4 regions of the Paenibacillus sp. FSL R7-0302 genome follow, and region 4 is predicted to be linked to each of the others. Evidence: riboswitches for the same ligand, from Rfam matches in the RefSeq annotation. Region 4 holds a riboswitch; each other region holds the start of a gene.
The links. A riboswitch is a leader RNA that binds a small molecule or an ion and turns the genes downstream of it on or off. The one in region 4 is predicted to bind cyclic di-AMP.
Positions count from the first base shown of each region.

Region 1: it holds a riboswitch for cyclic di-AMP, as region 4 does, so the genes downstream of both, MKY96_RS11210 (APC family permease) here and MKY96_RS26015 (hypothetical protein) in region 4, are expected to answer to the same signal.
Region 2: it holds a riboswitch for cyclic di-AMP, as region 4 does, so the genes downstream of both, MKY96_RS28700 (3D domain-containing protein) here and MKY96_RS26015 (hypothetical protein) in region 4, are expected to answer to the same signal.
Region 3: it holds a riboswitch for cyclic di-AMP, as region 4 does, so the genes downstream of both, MKY96_RS28345 (C40 family peptidase) here and MKY96_RS26015 (hypothetical protein) in region 4, are expected to answer to the same signal.

Region 1 is NZ_JBBOWB010000001.1:2,553,717-2,558,886, forward strand. Features, by position in the region: gene MKY96_RS11195 (sensor histidine kinase) at 1-1,483, shown strand, start outside; gene MKY96_RS11200 (DsbA family protein) at 1,577-2,341, shown strand; gene MKY96_RS11205 (disulfide oxidoreductase) at 2,338-2,772, shown strand; cyclic di-AMP (ydaO/yuaA leader) riboswitch at 2,999-3,158, shown strand; gene MKY96_RS11210 (APC family permease) at 3,287-5,104, shown strand.
Region 2 is NZ_JBBOWB010000002.1:680,583-685,752, forward strand. Features, by position in the region: gene rsmA (16S rRNA (adenine(1518)-N(6)/adenine(1519)-N(6))-dimethyltransferase RsmA) at 1-853, opposite strand, end outside; gene rnmV (ribonuclease M5) at 850-1,401, opposite strand; gene MKY96_RS28700 (3D domain-containing protein) at 1,563-2,723, opposite strand; cyclic di-AMP (ydaO/yuaA leader) riboswitch at 3,010-3,236, opposite strand; gene MKY96_RS28705 (TatD family hydrolase) at 3,436-4,206, opposite strand; gene MKY96_RS28710 (HD domain-containing protein) at 4,261-5,170, opposite strand, start outside.
Region 3 is NZ_JBBOWB010000002.1:608,159-613,328, forward strand. Features, by position in the region: gene MKY96_RS28335 (M1 family aminopeptidase) at 1-1,174, shown strand, start outside; gene MKY96_RS28340 (hypothetical protein) at 1,184-2,017, shown strand; cyclic di-AMP (ydaO/yuaA leader) riboswitch at 2,230-2,368, shown strand; gene MKY96_RS28345 (C40 family peptidase) at 2,426-2,854, shown strand; cyclic di-AMP (ydaO/yuaA leader) riboswitch at 3,243-3,385, shown strand; gene MKY96_RS28350 (C40 family peptidase) at 3,390-3,881, shown strand; gene MKY96_RS28355 (GNAT family N-acetyltransferase) at 4,137-4,622, shown strand; gene MKY96_RS28360 (c-type cytochrome) at 4,750-5,106, shown strand.
Region 4 is NZ_JBBOWB010000002.1:69,187-74,356, reverse strand. Features, by position in the region: gene MKY96_RS26025 (family 43 glycosylhydrolase) at 1-397, shown strand, start outside; gene MKY96_RS26020 (hypothetical protein) at 848-1,045, shown strand; gene MKY96_RS26015 (hypothetical protein) at 1,552-2,007, opposite strand; cyclic di-AMP (ydaO/yuaA leader) riboswitch at 2,141-2,310, opposite strand; gene MKY96_RS26010 (WD40 repeat domain-containing protein) at 2,551-3,882, opposite strand; gene MKY96_RS26005 (glutaredoxin family protein) at 3,990-4,232, opposite strand; gene ytxJ (bacillithiol system redox-active protein YtxJ) at 4,229-4,555, opposite strand; gene MKY96_RS25995 (SDR family NAD(P)-dependent oxidoreductase) at 4,783-5,170, shown strand, end outside.

The sequences.
Region 1 (5,170 bases), on a different contig from region 4:
GGTATTGTTCGCCCTGATCATCCCGGTGATCACCGCATCCTACGATCCGAAGTGGCTGGAGCAGGCCTACAATATGTTCAGCTTCAAAAAGCTGCTGCTTGTCCTGACCCTGACCGGCGCGTTCACAGGCATCCATTACGCTGCCATGGCGGGCGCTTCCTTCCCTTTAGGAGAACCGTCCAGTGCAGCCGCGCACGTGCTCTATTTGCAGGATTCGATACTGGGAATGATCCTCTGCGGCTCCTTCCTGTTCATTGTGTCGATCGTCCTTGCCCTGTTGTACAGGGACCGGCAGCGGGTACTCCAGTCAGCTGCCTTCAATGAGCAGCGGTATACTGCGCTGTTCGAGCATAACCCTGATATGGTGATCTGCATTGATCCTGCTCGCAAGAAGATAATCAGTGCTAATCCTGCTCTGCGGGACATTACCGGATATAGCAGCGAAGAACTGGGGAATTATAAGGCGATACTATACAGCGAACGGGATGAAGCGGCCGTACGGGATGCCATAACGCGCGCTTCACGGGGGCAGTCCTCCAAGCTGGAACTGAAGGTACGGAGCAAAGGCGGGGAGCAGCTGATCTGTAGTGTCACTGTCTTTCCTTTGCTGCATCATACGGAGCAGTGGGTCTATATTGTGGCCGAGGATGTGACTGCCCTGATGAAGTATCAGTATGAGCTGCTGGAGGCCAGGGATGCTGCGGAGAGTGCTGTGACGATGAAAAGCGAGTTCCTCGCCACCATGAGCCATGAGATCCGCACGCCGCTGAACGGCATTATCGGTGTCAACCAGCTGCTGTCCGAGGAGATCAGCAATCCTGAGCATCTGGAGCTCCTGCGGCTTCAGAGTACAAGCAGCCACGCTCTGCTGCATGTGATGAGCGATATTCTCGATATCTCCCGGCTGGAGGCGGATGGCCTCTCACTGAACAAGGATACTTTCGGGCTGAAGGCGCTGCTCCAGGGCTGTATGGACCTGTTCATGGTGAGCACACAAGACAAGCCGTTATCTCTTGAGCTTCTGATCGAGGAGGGACTTCCCGACAAGTTCACCGGGGATGCTGCGCGTATCCGCCAGATTCTCATCAACCTGATCGGCAATGCGGTGAAATTCACGCCATCCGGCACGGTAACGGTTAAAGTGGAGTCCTATGGCGTCAGGGAGACCGCTCAGGCGCTGCAATTCATGGTACGCGACACCGGCATTGGCATCTCACCGGATAAGCTGCAGCTGCTCTTCCAGTCCTTCTCGCAGGTGGACGGGTCGCATACCCGCAAGTACCCCGGCACGGGTCTGGGCCTGGCGATCTGCAAGAAGCTGGTGGACCTGATGCAAGGAGAAATCTGGGCAGAACCGGCAGAAGGGGGCGGCACACAATTCTTCTTCAGAATTAAGCTGCAGTCGCAGGAGCATTCCCCGGAGGTATTTTTCGGCAAGGATACAGGGGAAGGGGAGTCAGCAGAGGAGAATGAAGCCGTATAAGACAGCGATTGCCAACAAGAGAGTTAACATTATATAATTTGAAAGTAACTATTCTTTTATCACGATAGTCCTGAGGACGGAAAGGAACTCTCTTTGAGCAAAACAAAAAAGAACAATGTCACGGCTCCCCAGATGAGCAAGCAGGAGAAGCGCAGGGCAGAGCAGGAGCAGCAGAAGCAGAAAACGAGAATTCTTATCGTGAGTACGGTGGCCATCGTCGTTATTATTTTTGTAGGCTTATTCATGCTTGCTTCCAAGGACTCTTCGCCTGCCGGCACAGACAGTACGCCGGTTGCCTTCAATTACAGTGAAATGATGCGGCTTGGCAAGGAGGATGCTCCGGTCAAAATAGTGGAATTCGGCGACTTTAAATGTCCGGCTTGCGCCCAGTTCACCGGTGTCATCAAGCCGCAGATCGTTCAGGGCTATGTAGATCAGAATAAAGCAGCCTTCTATTTCGTGAATCTGGCCTTCATCGGCAAGGATTCCAGAACGGCCTCCCTGGCAGCGCTATCGGTCTATCATCAGAACCAGGAAGCGTTCTGGAAGTATTTCGATGCGATCTATGCCAATCAGGGGAATGAAGAGAAGGAATGGGCTACGCCTGACTTCCTGGTGAGTCTCGCCAAGCAGCTGGAGCTGCCGGTGGATTACGACCTGCTGCGCAAGGACATTGACGAGCGTACCTACGTAAGCGAGCTGGAGCGGGATATTCAGCTTGGCACCGATACGGGTGTAACGAATACGCCATCCTTGTACGTGAACGGCATCAAGGTGAAGGAGCCTTTCAATATGGAGGCGATTGACGCCCAGATTCAGGCAGCAACAGCAGCAGCGGGAGCAGGGACCGCCCAATGACCGTCTTCTCTGCCTTCTGCCGGCGTAACTGTCTCTACTTGGCCTGGTTCGTCTGTGTGGTGGCTGTAGCAGGAAGCCTGTATCTCAGTGAGGTCCTAAATTACGAGCCCTGTAAGCTGTGCTGGTTCCAGCGGATCTTCATGTATCCGCAGCTGTTCCTGCTGGGGATCGCCACCTACCGGGCGGACAAGCGGATCATTCCATACGTGCTTCCCCTTAGTCTGATCGGCGGCTGCATCTCTATTTATCATTATGCGGAGCAGAAAATTCCGGCGCTCAGCAAGGTGCTTCCCTGTACCATCGGCGTACCGTGCAACAAGGATTATCTGAACTGGTTCGGATTTATAACGATCCCTCTGCTTGCACTTATAGCCTTTGCCTTAATCTCGATTCTGCTCTGGACAGGACGCAAAGAGGAGCCTGCGGAGTAAGAAGCTGACGGGCAGAAGGAAGAGAAGAGAATACCTTTAATTTTAGTAAAAAATAATATGCAAAAACCCTGTAAAATCACGTGGTAAAGGGATAATGAAAGAGAATGAAAGATCAAGACATACCGGATGATGAATTTGGTTGTTTTGAGTGCTTTTCATTCTTTTTTCATTTGTTTCCACGCTTTACGGAAGACGTGTTGTAGCTTAATATTAGTCCTTGTGAGAAGTTGAATATGCGCTGAATTTTCCGGAAGGAAAAACGGGGGAACCACACTTTGGCTAAGGCCAAAAGGGGTGAATCGGAGCAGGCTACTTGACCTGTAACCGTAGGGCTACCACAGTCCGAATCCGCCAGCTAACCTCGTAAGCCACTAGTGGGATAATGACCATGCACACTAAGGCATGCGGATCATTTCCGTATGCTTATTTTGGTGCCTGCATTTATGAAATCCACTTATGAAAACAGCGCAGGGAAACCCGTTTCAACTTAACCAAGAGAGGAACTGTTACTACAATGGTAAGCAAGGTAAAACGACTATTGATCGGGCGTCCGATGAAGTCGAACGAACTCGATCATGAAAAGTTATCCAAGGTGAAAGCACTGGCTGTCCTGTCTTCTGATGCGCTCTCGTCTGTAGCCTACGGAACAGAACAAATTCTGATTGTACTGGTGGCCGCCGGGTTCACCGCTATCTGGTACTCCTTGCCAATTGCATTAGCCGTATTGGGCCTGCTGGCTATTCTGATTCTGTCCTACCGGCAGACGATCTTCGCTTATCCCCAAGGCGGGGGCGCGTATATTGTCGCCAAAAGCAATCTAGGGGTGCATACCGGCTTACTGGCCGGCGGCTCTCTTCTGGTGGATTACATTCTGACGGTGGCGGTAAGCGCCTCGGCGGGGACGGATGCAATCACTTCAGCTTTTCCAAGTCTGCATAATCATAGTGTTCTCATAGCGGTATCTGTTATCGTGCTCTTAACGATTGTTAACCTGCGGGGAGTGACCGAATCGGCCTCCTTCATCGCTATCCCGGTCTATCTGTTCGTGGTTTCCATCTTCGTGCTCATCATCTCGGGGGTCTTCAAATATATGACCGGCGGCGCCCATGCCCATGTTCCTGAGATTGGCTCGGCGGTATCGAACGTGAGTATGTTCCTGCTGCTGAAGGCCTTCAGCTCCGGCTGTTCGGCTCTGACCGGGGTAGAAGCGGTCTCCAATGCCATTCCTAACTTCAAAGCGCCCGCGGAGAAAAATGCAGCCAAAACGCTGATGCTCATGGGCCTCATTCTCGGGGTAATGTTCACAGGTATTACGCTGCTCGCTTACTGGTACGGTATCATGCCTGATGAGAAGGCCACCGTGGTCTCACAGATTACCGAATCTACCTTCGGCCGCGGCGGACTGTACTTCTTCATTCAGGGGATTACGGCGGTTATCCTGTTCCTGGCAGCCAATACGGCGTACTCGGCCTTCCCGCTGCTGGCGTTCATGTTCGCCAAAGATAAATATCTGCCCCATGCCTTCATGGTGCGCGGCGACCGGCTGGGCTTCTCCAACGGTATTATTTTCCTCGGTGTCATGTCGGCTGTGCTGGTGGCGGCGTTTCACGGGAATACGGAAGGACTCATTCCATTATATGCAGTAGGGGTATTCATTCCGTTCACGCTGTCGCAGCTGGGCATGATGGTCCAATGGTACAGAACGAAGCCGAAAGGCTGGCAGAGCAAGTTCGCCGTCAATACGGTGGGGATGCTCACTACATTAACGATCACCCTGATTTTCATAATCACTAAATTCTCCAGCGTGTGGATGGCCTTCATCTTCCTACCGGCTGTTATCATCGTGTTCCACCGGATTCACCGCCATTATATGAATATTGCCGATCAGCTGCGGATCTGTCCGGCTACCGATAAGCCTTGTATCAAAGGAAGCACCGTAGTCGTTCCGGTCGCCGGTGTGACTCGCGCTGTACTACATTCGATCAGCTATGCGAAGTCATTGACAGATAATGTGGTCGCTGTATATGTAGGCTTCGATGAAGAAGAGATTCACAAGATGGAGCAGAAGTGGGAGGAGTGGAACCCCGGCGTACGCCTGATCGTCCTGCGCTCCCGCTACCGCAGCATTATCCGCCCGCTGGTGAAGTTCATCGATACAGTAGAGTGGAAGACCTCTTCAACGGATCATATTACCGTCCTGATTCCGCAATTCGTGACCAAGCACTGGTGGCAGGCGGTGCTGCATAATCAGACCAGCTTGTTCATCCGCTCTTATCTGATGAATCAGAAGGACATTGTCATCGCCACGGTTCCTTTCCATCTGCATAAATAATATAGAAGATTATAGGAAGACGGCTGTTTCTGCTTAATGCGGAGGCGGCCGTTTTTACGTTATTAT
Region 2 (5,170 bases), 610 kb from region 4:
TGAGCCGTGCATACTCCTCAATGCTAAGCGTCTCGCCGCGCCGCGAGGGTTCAATGCCGGCTTCGGAGAGCAGCGCCTCCAGGCGCTCCCGCCCTTCTTCCGGGAAAAAGCGTGCCTTAAGATTATTGGCAATCGTCTTGCGCCGCTGGGTAAAGGACGCCTGAACCACACCAAAGAAATGCTTCTCGTCCGCTACCTCCACCGGAGGACGTTCTCTGACCTTCAGCCGGATCACAGCCGATTCCACGTTAGGCTGCGGGATGAACACCGTACGCGGCACCATACAGACCAGCTCAGGCTCGCTGTAATACTGGACGGCAATACTCAGGCTGCCATACTCCTTGCCGCCCGGAGACGCCGCCATACGCTCGGCAACCTCCTTCTGGATCATGACCACGATATTATCCAGCGGCAGCTTCTCCTCCAGCAGCTTCATGAGGATAGGTGTAGTCACATAATACGGCAGGTTAGCTACGACACTAACCCGGTCCCTGCCCGCGAAATCCTCAGCGAACAGCTCCTGCAGATTCACCTTCAGCACATCGTCATTACGGATCTTTACATGGGGATAAGGCGACAGGACATCCCTAAGAATCGGAATCAGCCTGCGGTCAATCTCTACCGCAGTGACGGCCCCGGCCGTCAACGCCAGCCGTTCCGTCAGTGCTCCGATCCCCGGCCCAATCTCAAGCGCACCGGCTGTGCTGTCCAGACCGGCGGCATCCACGATTTTGTCCAGAATATTCTGATCGATCAGAAAGTTCTGGCCCAGGCTTTTTTTGAAGGAGAATCCGTAACGCTGAATTATCGCTTTGGTTCTTGTTGGGGACGAGATATTCTCGATACCGCTCATGAAGTAATGCCTCCCTGATCAATTTGGGCGAGGGCCTGCGCGAACTCTTCGCGGGTAATGCCGAACATCGCCAGACGTTTGTACAGCTGTTTGCCATTGCAATAACCGATACCGAGCAGATTGCCAAGCTGCATTCTGCGCTCAGCCGCCCGGGGATGCACCATCAGCCCTGCGGCCATAAGCTCATCCAGCCCGATGATGGGCGGCGCCCCCTCGAAGGAGGTATGTACATGCTCCAGCGCATGGCGGATAGCCTCAGGCGAAGCATTCTCTATTCCGATATCTCCTTTGCGCGTTGCATCCTTCTCCGGGATGAAGGCATGCTTGCAGCCCGGCACCTTGGCCGCGACGATTTTGCGGATTCGCTCTCCGGCATGATCCGGGTCGGTAAGAATGATTACACCCCGGCGCTCCATGGCCAGCTTGATCTTGGCAATGACCCTGCTATCTACTGCCGAACCCCCGGTTTCAATCGTATCGGCCTCAACCGCCCGCTTAACGGCAACGGTATCACTTTTCCCTTCAACCACAATTAGCTCTTTAATCATAAATATTTTTACTCCTTACTCCAGAACGCAAAAAGAAGAGGATTCGCTCCCCTTCTTTTTGGCTAAAGAATGTATAAGTGATGAGCGGCAGCTCTCTGAAATTTCGTAAGTGCTTCCCTCACTATATCGTATTAACCGCTAATTTGCAAAAGACTTTACGTTTAGTTCAGCTCCGGCTTCACAGGTCCGATCACATAGAGTGTGCGCGACTTGCGGCCGAAATTACGGGCATGACTCAGTGAATCGTAATAGACATCCACCTTGTTGCCTTTGATGGCACCGCCGGTATCCTCTGCTCGGCGAAACCCTAATCCTTCAATGTACACCCACCAGCCGATTGGTATAACCCTAGGATCTACAGCAATAGTGCGGCCTTCCGTTACGCGTGTGCCGGAGGCAGTACGTGTTCCAATACCCGGTTCCTGCGACGAATACGCGGTCATGGATACGTTTTTGATCATTCTTTTGTACTCGAAATCCACACCAGCCTTACTGGTAACATTGCTGGCCTTTGCGCTCGCTTTAGATGACTTGGAGGTTGTTACAGGTTTGGAAACTTTGGCAGTAACTACGACGGGCTTAGGAAGCGGCTTGGTTCCAATGGCAATGACTTTGTCCTTGGTAACCGTCTGTACTTCCTTGCCGATCATGCGCATGGATGCCAGCTCGCCATCTTGATAGATCTTCTCGATGTGCTGGACCATTACGCCAGGCTTACCTGCCTGTGCCACTCTTACGGTTCCCTTGGTCAATGAGGGGTCTGCTGTCTTAATGACCCGGAAAGGCAAATTAGTTGTCCGTTGAACCACATGCTTGTTAATCCGGACAATTTTGATTTCCATGTCTGCAGATACTGCGGTTTCTAGCGAAGGGTAAATCTTGTCTAAGCCTTCCAGGCTGTAGCCCAGCTTGTCGATGGCCTGACCAATGGTATCCTCGGTCGTAAATAACGTCTCGGTCTTTCCGTCTACGGTAAGAGCGAACTTCTGCGCAGTGTTAATCACGATACGGTCGCCGTCTTTTATTTCATCACTAAGGCCAATAGATAATTCATCATGCGCCTGCAGCGAAATCTGTTCCTTAGCCAGCACATCACTGAACAGCGTTTCCCGCGTCTCCAGTGTCTGTACCTGTCCGTCTATTACTAGGGTAATTTCTTTTTTGCTCTGACCGTGTACGTACAGCAGTATTAACAGTGCGATAACAATCGATGCCACACCGGCAAGTAAAACTACGCGGGGATTCACTTGCTTCAACCGTAATGCGAAAGACCTGCTGGATGATTGCGAATCATGGGATACCTCTGGTTGGAATACGCCCACTCTTTCCATCCTCCTTACATAGCCCCGTCGTCTAAGTTAGTTCAAGGTGACTGTATCACTTCTGACGAAACTAGGTTTGAGTTTGCAACAGGATACGCCCGCACTTGCTTCAGCGTTTCCTGCTCATGGATCGCCTGCTCGGCATAGTTACTCCGGAGATCTGTTATATAACAGTATGCCGGGAGCATTCTCATTATTCAAAACAAAAGAAGCCTAAAAAGAGCTCATAGAGGACTCTTTCGTGGCTTCCCGGTGTCGAATACGTCGGAATGCTTATGCACGAGGTTTCCTCTCTTACTTGCGCTTACGGGGTTAGCTGTCGGGTTCGGACATAAGAGAGACGCCCTATCTCAGGTCACCCGCTCACGGCGGTTGCCCTCAAATTCACCCCAAAGACCACGTAAAGAAATCAAATAATGCCTGCGGCAATTCTGCGTTGTACTCTGTACGTTCATGCGGCAGCGCATTATTGGTTCCCCCGTTCTCCATACGGAGACTCAGCGAGACGATCCATGAAATTAGTGACTGTCACAGTTACAACAGCTCACTGCACTGAAAAGATGATATCCTGTTTTGATACATGTTGTAAAGGACGATTCAACCACGTTTACGTAAAAAAATGATTAAAATATTGTAATAATCGGCCGTTTTTCCGTCATAAAAGTTTAATATATCCGCTATACTTCATTTTTCACCGCTTTTACTCCTGTTTTCAGAGTATCCCAAATCGTTCCAGTGCGTTCGCATACGTAATTTCCGCCAATTCCTGTAATTCAATCCCTTTTATTGCCGCGGCCGCCTCCGCTACCAGCCTCACATGAGCGGTCTCATTTCGCTTGCCCCGGAAGGGGTGCGGAGTCAGATATGGGGAGTCGGTTTCGATCAGCAGCCGGTCCAGCGGAGTCTGGGCAAGCACCTCTTTGGGCACCCGGGCATTCTTGAACGTAATCGGTCCTCCAAAAGAAAGATGGAAGCCCAAATCAAGACACATCTTGGCACTTTCCCAACTCCCGGAGAAGGAGTGCATTACCCCGCCAACCTCGCCCGCCTTCTCCTCGCGGAGTATACGGATCACATCTTCATGAGCATCACGGTTATGAATGCTGATTGGCATCTTCAGCTCACGGGCCAGCCCGATCTGCTTGCGGAATACTTCATGCTGCACATCCTTAGGAGAGGTATCCCAGTAGTAATCCAGCCCAATCTCGCCGATGGCAACCACCTTGGGATGAGCGCATAAGGAGGCGATCCATTCCAGGTCTCCGTCCTTCATCGTGATGGCATCCTGGGGATGCCAGCCAACGGCTGCATAAATATAATCATATTTCTCGGCAAGCTGCATGGTGGTCGGTATCGTATCCCGGTTAAAGCCGATGTTGATCATCTTGCTGACGCCGGCTTCCAGCGCCCTGGCAATGACCTCTTCGCGGTCTTCGTCGAATTGTGGAGCATCCAGATGGGTATGGGTGTCGAATAACTGCATTACATTACATCCTTTCGGCCTGTTGTTGTATCTATAATTCCAAGCATGATCTGATTATTTGGCAAAAATCTCTGCGATGGACGGCGGCAGCTGTGGAAGGGCTTTCTGCAGTCTGTCCTGCGGAAAATACAGATGGTATCTGCCGCGGTGAATACCACTGATAGAGCGAACAATATCCGAGACCTCCGAGATTTCCCTCAGCCGGTCATGCTTGTCCAGAAGCAGGATCTGCTTGCTGTCAAAGCCGTCTCCCGGACGGAACACATCATAGGGAAGATCGGTGGGATAATCAATTTCCAGATCATAATCGGGCCGGAGTCCCGCACCGGCGAAGCTGCGGCGGATTTCGTCAATCGTGTCAGAATCCAAATGCTCCATCTCCACATATTTATACAGTTTACGATGGATAAACCGGCTGCACAAGTCGCTCAGGATGTCATCCTCCTCCAGCGTCCACTGCATGAAGGCAGTCTGCATCAAGGCTTCATCCAGCAGCAGGTACTGCCCTACCGTTACCTCTCCGCTGAACAGATCACTTAAGGGCTCGATCATGAAGCGGAAGGCATGCTGCTGCTGCACCAGCTCCTTGGCCCGGCGGAGAATCTGCCTGAGAATAATCTCAGAGCTGCGGGTTACCGGGTGGAAATAGACCTGCCAGTACATCTGGTACCGTGACATCAGGTAATCCTCAATCGCATGCATCCCTGATTCCTTCACAACCACCCGGCCGTCATAAGGGCGCAGCATCCGCAGAATCCGGTCGATGTCGATGGTTCCATAATTTACTCCTGTATAATATGCATCCCGGAGCAGATAATCCATCCGGTCCGCATCCAGCGGTCCCGACACCAAATTGACAACAATTTCATGCTCATAGGTTTTGGAGATGACCGAGGCTACTTTACCGGGGAAATCTTCGGCCACATCACGCAGAATAGCCGTAATCTCTGTATCCTCCAGAATG
Region 3 (5,170 bases), 540 kb from region 4:
GAGAGACGCCAAGGTTGTCAAGGGGCGCAAGATCTATCAGTTCTATGCAGATGACGTCCACGACTTCGCCTGGGCGGCCTCGCCTGATTTCGTGGTTGCCGAGAAGGCCTTCTCCGCGCCGCAGGTGCCCGGGGTGAAGATTAAGCTCTATCTGGACCCGCTGCATAAGCATCTCCAGGAGCGTTACTTCCAGGCGGCTGAGGCTGCACTGATGGCATTCAGCAAGTGGTATGGCCCTTATCCCTACTCCACCTTATCAATTGTTGTCCCGCCGGAGTCCGGCAACGGGGCCGGAGGCATGGAGTATCCGACCCTGATTACCGCCTTCGGTGCCACGGACACTTCACCGGGCACCTCCCTGGAGCGCACGATCATCCACGAGATCGGGCACCAATATTTCTACGGCCTGGTGGCCAGCAATGAATTCGAAGAAGCCTGGCTGGATGAGAGCTTCACCTCTTATGCCGAAGACCGGCTGATGGAACAGGAATACGGTGTGGTCTCCAGCCTCCCGCTGCAGTCCAGCCTGGTCTCCTCTTCACAGCCGCTTAAGCTGGAGACCTGGAAATACACCGGAGATGATGCCTACACGCGCAATGTATACATCCGGGGCAAGCTGGTGCTGAAGGATATCGAACGCATCGCCGGGACCAAGAATATGGACGCCATCCTCGCCGCCTATGCCCGCAAATACCGCTTCCAGCATCCAACCACCGCCGACTTCCAGAAGGTTGTGGAGAAAGTGACCAAGCAATCCTGGCAGACGTATTTTGAGCGGTATGTCTATAGCGGGGGGGCACCCGACTTCGCAGTTGACGATATCAGGCTTACGGTTAAACAGGACAACAGCGACAGCGGGGGGAGCCGCTATAGCGCTGTGGTCGATGTAAGCAATAAGGGCAGCCTGTACCCCGATGTTCCCGTGAAATTCACCTTCGCAGACGGGTACACGGTGCAGCAATACTGGAATGGCGAGGGTAAGGCTACCTCCTTTGAATTAACGTATAAAGCGCCGCTGGTCTCCGCAGAGATCGATCCGGGGCATTCCATTCTGCTGGAGAGCAGGCATCTTAATAATTTCAGAATGGCGGAGCTTGAGCCGCGTACACTCTCCCGCTGGACGCTTAGTGCATCAACTCTGCTTGAAACCCTGCTCGGAACTCTTGTCTGGTGAGGTGAAGGAATGGTGAAAAGCTCAATTGCCCGCGGTTGGATCAGCATGAAAGAGCAGTTCTATATATTGATCCTGCTATTTATCTACCGGCTGTTCTGGGGATATTTCCTGTACAAATTCATTAAAAGCGCGGTTGTCCCCGTCCTGCTCCGCTACCCGGATGCGAACGCCGGCGGCAGCGGAATAGGCAGGCTGCTGTATTATATCGAGGGGCAGACCGCGCTGCGCACCGACCCCGCCGTCCAGCACTGGCTGTGGATGCTGCTTGCGCTGACAGTGCTAAGGCTGCTGGTGACTCCCTTTATCCGTGCAGGGCTGCTGCACGAGCTTCACCAGGAGCGCGCCGGAGCGCGGGGACTGTTCTTTTTTCCCGGAATGAGAAAATATGGGCTGCCGGTGCTGGTGTTCAGCCTCGTTGAATGGGCGCTAACCCTCCTGCCGCTCTATTGGCTGCTTCCGCGTATGTACCGTCATCTGCTCAGCGGCGTTCTCGATGTACAGCTCCTGCTCAAGCTGGTGCCTTATGTACTGGGCTGGCTGCTCTATCTCTTCCTTGTCCGGAAGCTTCTGCTCTATATGCAGTTCGGCTATACCGCAGGTACCGGTATGTTCTCCTCGCTGCTGATCTGCCTGAAGGTGCTGCTGCCTTCCATTGGTATATCCATCGTTCTGGGGGCGGGAAGCCTGGCCGTCATTCTGCTCTGCAGCGCCTCTGCTCTGTTCTATCCCGGTTTGCCGGCCCTTATGCTCCGCCAGGCAGCTCCGCTGCCCTCCACGCTGTTCAATATGTGGGGGATCGCTGCCCAGTACCACCTCTGGTCCAGTAAATCATTTCCACAATAATAAGCTGCTGAAGCGGCATACTAAAGAGAGTCACAGCCCCTCTATCCGGGAGCAGGACTCTTTTTTGCTTGAACGGAGGACAAAAGCATTTGCAAAAGGCTAAATCCTCTGATACAATGATGGCTGTACCAGTAGTAACAAAGTTGTAATCTTTCAAGCAAAATCTTCCGTAACTATTGCAATTTAAGCTATGCCGATAAGTCACTGTTCTGGTGCACAAAACGCCGAATTCCCTGCACCGGGAAGTGGGGGAACCATATTTTGGGTGAATTGATCTCGCTTTAGAGGGGTCATAGGGGAACCTTCTACCGAATCCTTAAGCTAACCTCGCAGGCCCTGGAAGGAGTACATCTTTTGATTAGTCAGAATTTCAAGAAAAAATGCACCGCAGCAGCGCTGGGTCTTGTGATGGTATTCACACTCGGAGCGGGCAGTGCCTTCGCAGATTCCAAAATGGATACTGTGATTTCAAAAACCATTGGAACGTCGTATAAAACCGGGGGCACAACCACCAGCGGCTTCGACTGTTCCGGATTTACCAAGTATGTGTTCAAGAATGTCGGGCTTACCTTGCCCCGCACCTCCAAAGCACAGTACAAAGTTGGAACAAGTGTATCCAAGAGCAATCTGCGTTCAGGTGATCTCGTGTTCTTCAATACTCTGGGTAACGGAGTGTCACATGTCGGTATTTATGTTGGAAACGGGAAGTTCGCACAGTCCTCAAGTTCACGTGGTGTAACCATCAGTTCGATGAGCCAGTCCTACTGGGCCAACCGCTACGTTGGCGCCAAACGAGTAATGAGCACAACAGCCTACCAAGCTGTCGCTTACGATTGAACCCTTGAAGCATACCCCGAATATTTCAGCCTCTAACAACTAAATGTAACTTATACGAGCCCGGGATGATTATTGCCGTAATCATTTCCGGGTTTTTCCTTTTCCTTATTCTACCTTTTACACCGAATCCGCCGCCTTGAAACAGCATTTTCTTGCAAAAATAAAGAAATTATCATATAAATTAACCCCTGCGCATAGATATGAGTCTTTCGAAAGGGCTATAACTCTAAAAAACAGCAAAAAAGATGCATTAATATGTTATAAGTGATTGCCAAGCGCCTTAGTCTTTGTTACAATTATCGCAGTGATCTTTTAGTAACATTTTTGTAATTATTGAATCGCTTTTAACAAAGGTTTTGTCATGTATTGAATGAACCGCTAATCCTAATCAACAGTCGTGCCGAGTTCCCTAATGAATTAGGGAAACGGGGGAACCACTTTGGGTGAATTGACCTCCTATTCTAAGAGGGGTCATAGGGGACCTTCAACCGAACCCTTAAGCTAACCTCGTAGGCATTGGAAGGGGTATTTACTTTTGAAGAAGAAGCTAGCAGCCGCAGTACTAAGCTTGTCCATTATCTTCACCATCGGAGCAGGAAGCGCTTTCGCGGATTCCAAAATGGATAAAGTGATCGACAAAGCCATCGGAACCAAATACGTGTCCGGCGGTACATCAACTAACGGGTTTGATTGCTCCGGATTTACAATGTATGTTTTTGATAAGATCGGCATTAACCTGCCCCATCAATCCGGCTCCCAATATCAGATGGGCTCTGCTGTATCCCGTGACGAGATGAGACCGGGCGATCTTGTATTCTTCAATACAAGCGGTAAGGGCGTATCCCATGTCGGTATTTATGTTGGTGACGGCGAATTCGCCCATGCCTCTTCCTCACGTGGTGTAACCATCAGTTCGCTGAGTGACAGTTATTACGTCAACCGCTACGTTGGCGCCAAGCGAATCATGAGTACAGATGCCTACAAGACTGTAGCTTCGGATTCCCAAGACAACGATGATGTACAATAATCCTTTGTAACCTAACGCTCTTTTCCGAGATTTTTGCCGAAATCTTGGAGAAGGGCTTTTTTTGTCTATAAAATTACTTACCCGTCTCTATATTTGTAAAACACCGATTCTGCACTTTCGGAAAATATATTTTGGCGTTTGTCAAGTTTCTGTATTTCCGCAAGGAATGTGCGTCGAAACTCGCTGTTTTTGTATATAATTAATATAAAGAATGATAAGAATAAATTGAATTCCCCTGGAAGGAGGCCTCCCCTAATGATTAGCTCCCCGCTAACCTTTTACGTGGTGCCTATGGAGCCGCAGCATGCCGCTGAGATCTGTGAGTGGAGCTACAAGCCTCCGTATAATATTTACGGCTGGATGTCCTGGGAGCAGATGCAGGCGCTGGGCGTGGAGTTCGGAGACCCGCAGCTGCGCAGCGAGCAATATGTGTCGGTAGTGAACGGACAGGGCGTTCTGTGCGGCTTCGCCCAGCTCTTTCCGATGGAGGGGGTAGTCCGGCTTGGAGTCGGAATGCGGCCCGATCTGTGCGGTCATGGAATGGGGCATCTGTTCATGAAGGCTATTGTGCAGGCAGCACAGGCCCGTTACCCGGAACGCGAGATCGATCTGGAGGTGCTGACCTGGAACCAGCGCGCCATCCGCGCCTATCAGAAATGCGGGTTCACCATAACAGATACCTATGAGCGCCGTACCCCGACGGGCAATAAGCCTTTTTATTGCATGGTCTATGAGGAATAGCACCGGAGAATGAGGTGTTTTCAAAAAAATGGATCATTTGTGTTCATTTTTTTGACACACATACTATGATAACGCTTCACCATCCGCTATAATGGAGTCAGCAGCTTACATGGAGGGACGGATGCAGATGCAGAAATGGATCATGAGCGGTTTGTTTTTTGCCGCCTGTGCCTTTGCAGTAATCTTAATGTTTACCTTACCCGGGAAATCCGAGGTGGCGGAACAGAACAAACCGACCATGCCGGAGGTTGTGCTGGACGCTGCGGGCGCAGAAGCCACAGTGAAGGCCAATTGTATCTCCTGCCACGGTGACCAGCTTCAGGGCGGGGCGGGGCCCAGCCTGCAGCAGGAAGGCGCTTCGCATGACGCAGCTCAGATCTACAGCATAGTCACCAAGGGCCGCGGACAGATGCCCCCCTTCAAAGACAGGCTGGCCCCTGAAGAGATTGCGAATGTAGCCCTATGGCTGGCCGAGAAGAAATAATCCGCAACCTGTACTCACACCATGCTCCTTATTCTAAATGTATAATGCCCGTGACGAGGATAAC
Region 4 (5,170 bases):
GGCCGGTATGGGGCTATACTATGATTCTAATAATTGGCTGTATGTTCACTTGACCCACTCTGAATCAGAGGGCACCGTTCTATATGTACTGCAGGCCAAGCTGGGAGAGCGCATCGAGCTGGTCCACAATTACATTCCAGTCCCTGAAGACACAGCGGAGCTGAAGCTTATCTATAATGCAGGCATCGCGAGTATCCTTTACCGCTTCGGGGATAACGGGGATTGGCAAACTTTTGTAGAGAATATCGATGTTCTCTATTTGTCGGATGAAGGCGTGAACGGGGAGCCGGGGGAGATTGGCGGGTTTACAGGCTTGTTCAATTTCATCGGTTCCGTGGATGCTCACCAGCATGACTCCTTCGCTGATTTTGACTATTATGGCGTGAAGAATTACTAATCATGCGAAAAAGACTCTTCTGAGTAAGAAAAGCCCATTCTTTTAAGGATGGGTTATTCATTTTATAATGAATTGAAAGAGCACACGATATTAATGACTTGACTAATAAATATTAAATTTTATAAGGAGGATTTTCCACTGGATCACCCCAAAATGTCGATCTACAGGATCTGACATTTAAACAGGTGCTGGATTATACGGATTCGGTTATTATAGCGGAGGTCATTCAGCAAATGCCGGATTTCAGCGTGGATCTAATTACGGAGCCAGTACGGCTATAAACTGGATAATCTTATTAGTGAGATTAAGGCTTTAAAAAACAATTAAAGGTATCCTTTAAATCATGTGACGATCATTCCCTGAAGTCTTGCTTACCCGGACCCTGAACTGGTGAAAACGCCGGAGATGGTGTACCTTAGTAGTATTAGTCTTTAGGAGTGGTGAATGGTTGTGAAGAAAAGTAGACAAACCCCCGTGCTGGTCGCGGCTTCTATCCTGCTCATTATTGTCAGCAGCCTGATCCCCTCGGATCAGTCGACTTGGCTGGGGGCGTTACAGACCCTTCTGCTGGGAGCCGGACTGCTCGGCTGCTGTATGGCTTTTTGGCGGTTTGCCAAGGGCGGCAAGGGTGGCAAGGGCAAGAGCTGAGTTCTATGTAGTGAACGGCCGGCGGAGACAGGATCAGTGCATGGGATGGTTAGCTATGTAAGGTGAGCCAGGCACTGTATGGGTGCTGATGCTGAGAGTCAAGGATTAAGTCGCGGCGGATGCTGCGGCTTTATTTGATAGAATTTATATGTTTTGGGGTCCCCGCAAAAGTACCTGAGTCATCACCTACGCTAAAGCCCCACTTTGTGGGGGGTTGCGGACTCAGCGGCCCTTATTTTGTGAAAAAGACTGATTATCTTCCCGGAGCGGACTGAGAGGACGCTAAAGGGCTGTATGGAGCGCAAAATGAGACGGAATTGGTTAATTAAGCGCCTCTCAGTCCGCATGGCCTTCGGAATGGTCCCATTTGCTGAAATAGCGGATCTGTAGTCCGCATGGCCCGCTACCCATCTCCCTCTGTCGCATCCGTACCCTAATTCCGCCACATCCAACTCATTCCGCCGTACTCATTCCTATATTCCGCGTATCCCGCGTTATTCCCAGTCTCACCCCGCTGAAGGGCGGTGGACCGCAGGCAAGGCTGAATGTGCGGCTGCCATCTGTTCGCGTATTCCTCTAAGCTGGGCCTTTAGCTCGGGGATGCTGCACTCCAGAATCTGGCTGATGTCGGGGAGGGGGAGCTGGATGCCATACCACAAGGCACTGGCAACGTGATCGTCCCAGTTAAGCAGCGCAGAAGCGCAGCGGCTGCGGTCCCGGGCGAGCACGGCACACTGGCGGATGCACTCTCTGTAGGCAGCCGCAGCAGCGCCATCGCCTGAGAGGCTGCCCTTCAGCCATAGTGTATGGAGTGCTACGAAGGTGGCGATTGCAGCTTGTTCGGCGCGGGCGCCTTGCTCCAGCAGCAGGCAGCTAAGCGCGTAGACGGGACCGCTATATTGCTGGGTGTAGGGGTTGAATCCGGCAGCGGCTGTTAGTTTGGGCGATAAGGGGTCAGGCATGTGGTCACGTTCCTTCCTGAATCTATACTGTGCAGTTCATCCAGCGCGCAAAAAACCGCAGGCAGAGGAGGACCTCTGCCTGCGGTTGTGGGTAACAGGCTTAAGAAGCCTGGCACAAAAGCGTGGCGGATCAGGGCTCTCTCCTTACGCTTACGAGGTTAGCTGTCGGATTCGGACGGTGAGAGTCGCCCTACCTGCCGGAGACCTGCGCGTGGCATTCTCCTTCGGATTCACCCCAAGTCGGCCTGACGGCCGGATGGTTCCCCCGTTTTCCACATGACGGAAATTCAGCGTGCATGCATATGCTCATTTTCATGAATGCATTCATTTGCTTTCAACACGAATCATACTCTCTTCAGAGGGGGTTTGTAAAAATGGAAAAGAGTGCTATTCGCCTTGTTTTCAGCAAATGGCTGACTGGTTATGCAAATGGAAGCGAAAACTCATATATGTAGCAGATTATCTGCCATTTATCTCGCTCAATCGCTGTTTTTTATTTTTGGCAGACGGCGGCGGGGAAGAAGGGTTCCCCCATGTATCAGCTCACCACCAAAGCGGCTCATTCTGATTCTTCCAGGCAATCATCCGCTTCATCTCACGAACGGTTCCTGTTGTAATCTCATAGTCGCTGCGTTCAGTGGCATGAAGGTCCAGGAAATGCAGCATCCCTCCATAAGTCCCCACGGCCAGCATGGTCTCATCCGGATTGACAGCTAATCCGGAAATGGTGCTTCCGGCATAATAACGCCACAGCTCCCGCCCCTCTACATCAACGAGCCTCAAGTAGCCATAGGCATCGCCAATGACAACACCGTCCTTCAGCGCTGCCGCCGCATACACCCGGGCTTCCCCGTTAACGACCGGATATTCCTGATCTGGCAGGAGCTTGCCTGCTTCTAGATCTTCAAGGGACACGGCAACAGTAACGCCATTGTAGAAGTGGCAGGCATTGTACCATACACTATGCTGGTCCTTCGTAAATATAGTATAGTGCGGGTAACTGGATTCCGGATTGAATAAGTGAACCTGCCCTGAAGCTGTGTCATATAAAAGATGATCACTGCCCTGGCTGCCATAGGCAACCCATCTTCCATCCGGAGAGACAGCACCATGCGGCATGTCGATCTCAATATGCTCCATCTCATCTGCTTTATATTCTTCGAGGTCAGGATGCAGCAGCTTCACCTCCCATGGCTTCTCCTGCAATTGCTGGACCAGGATAATCCCCTGACTTGTAACAAGCAATAACGCTTGACCGTCGTTAAAAGGAATAACTTGCTCCAAGGGTAACTCCTGATCCAGGCAGTCTATGTTCAAAACGGTAAAGTCCGGGTCCAGCGCTTGAATCATTCCATTCAGCTCCCGCCACGAAAGCTCGGCCACTACTTCTCCCTGTAATGCGCTGTTCATGGATTGCAGAATAGTAATCCCTTGCGTGCCCGCGAGTGCATAGAACTGATTGTCAGGAGATGCCCCAACCAGGCTAAATTCGTCGAATACGGAAATAACATCCCTATGTACAGCCACAACTGCATTCTTCTCCCAAGGTGAGCCGGTGCTGAACACCACAGCATCATCACTTATGAAATGGATACCGCGAATCGCCTGCATCTCCTTCTGAAAGTGCCCGGAGAGCGGCCACGTTGCCGCCGGTAGTTGCTCCCGCAGCTCAGCAATCTCACCGTGCTCATTAGCTCCTCGAATCATCTTATAGATTTTGGCGGCGAGGGCCCCGCGTGTATCCTCTGCGGGTTCATTTCCCGCTTTGTCCCAGCCTTCTGTCAGGCCCTTATGTACGAATTGATTGACGTCGCTCGCATAACGCGTTCCTTCTTCACGCCATTTGGCGGCATGCTCATCCTGTAGCCATTTCAAAGGATCAAGCCTCCTTTTCCAGATATATATAAATATACAGTTATTTCATCGATGAATCGCAAAAAAAAGGCGCTGCTCCTGTTGAGAGGACAGCACCTTTGCGTATATTACAGAACAGCAGCATCCATAAGCTCCTGAAGCTCAGGGAGATTGAAGCCCTTGACCGCCCGGTCCCCGGATACGGTGACTGGAATGCCCATGAAGCCCAGCTTCTCCACTTCCTCCTGGTAGACGGAGCTGGTCATCACATCCCGGACCTCGAAGGGAATGCCCTTGCTCTCCAGCAGCTGCTTCACCTGATTGCATTCGCCGCAGCCGGAGGTCGAATAGACAATTACGTTCGCGCTCATTGTTCCACTGCTTCCTTTATCGCTTTTTGGGTAATCTTCCAGTGTGAGGTGTTCCAGCGGACCTCGCTGTCCTCCAGCAGGAAAATCTGCGGGGATTCATGCTTGATCCCGAAATCCTCAGCAATCTGATTGGACACAGACCGGTCTTCGATCACATGGACAACGGCTGCTGGAGTATCTGAATGCTGTGCATAGGCCTGGAATTCCTCGTTGGCCTTGGCGCTGATCGGGCAGGTGGTGCTGTGCTTGAAGAGCAGTTTTTTGCCGGGCTGCCCGATATATTGCTGTAGTTCATCCTTAGTATGGATCTGTTGAATAGACACCTTAGAATCACCTTCCTGTGTAAGAGTGAATGAAACCTGTTGTCAACAATTGTGTTGTTAACAACTATTAATCATGATTGTAGCATAGTTCAAAATTAAAGCAAAAGAAAGTTCAGCTAAGCCTGCCCCTCCCTTGCAGGACGTTGTTAACGGCCGGTGGCCATGCTAATGTGAGAGGGATGAACTTAGGCTCAGTGCATAATCATGCAGATATGAGGGGGGAGCTTATGAAAAGGGTTGCTTGTGTCACCGGTGCTGACCGTGGACTCGGATTGTACCTGGTTCGCTCTCTTTTAGAGAGTAAATACATGGTGTTTGCCGGACAGTATTTGCCGGACCCTGCGCTACTTGAAGCTTTGAAAGCGCAATACCCGGATAGCCTGAGGCTGGTCCCTCTCGATATCGGCAGTGCAGGGAGCGTAAAGGAGGCCGCGCGGAGTATTGCCGGAAGTACAGGGCACCTTGATATAATTATCAATAACGCAGGGATTATCCACAAGTCTGATGATGCAACGGTGCTCGTGGATATGGATGATGAAGCTATGGCGGAGATTTATAACGTGAACACGCTGGGTGCGCTGAGGGTGAGCAATGCACTGATGGGCTTACTGCTGC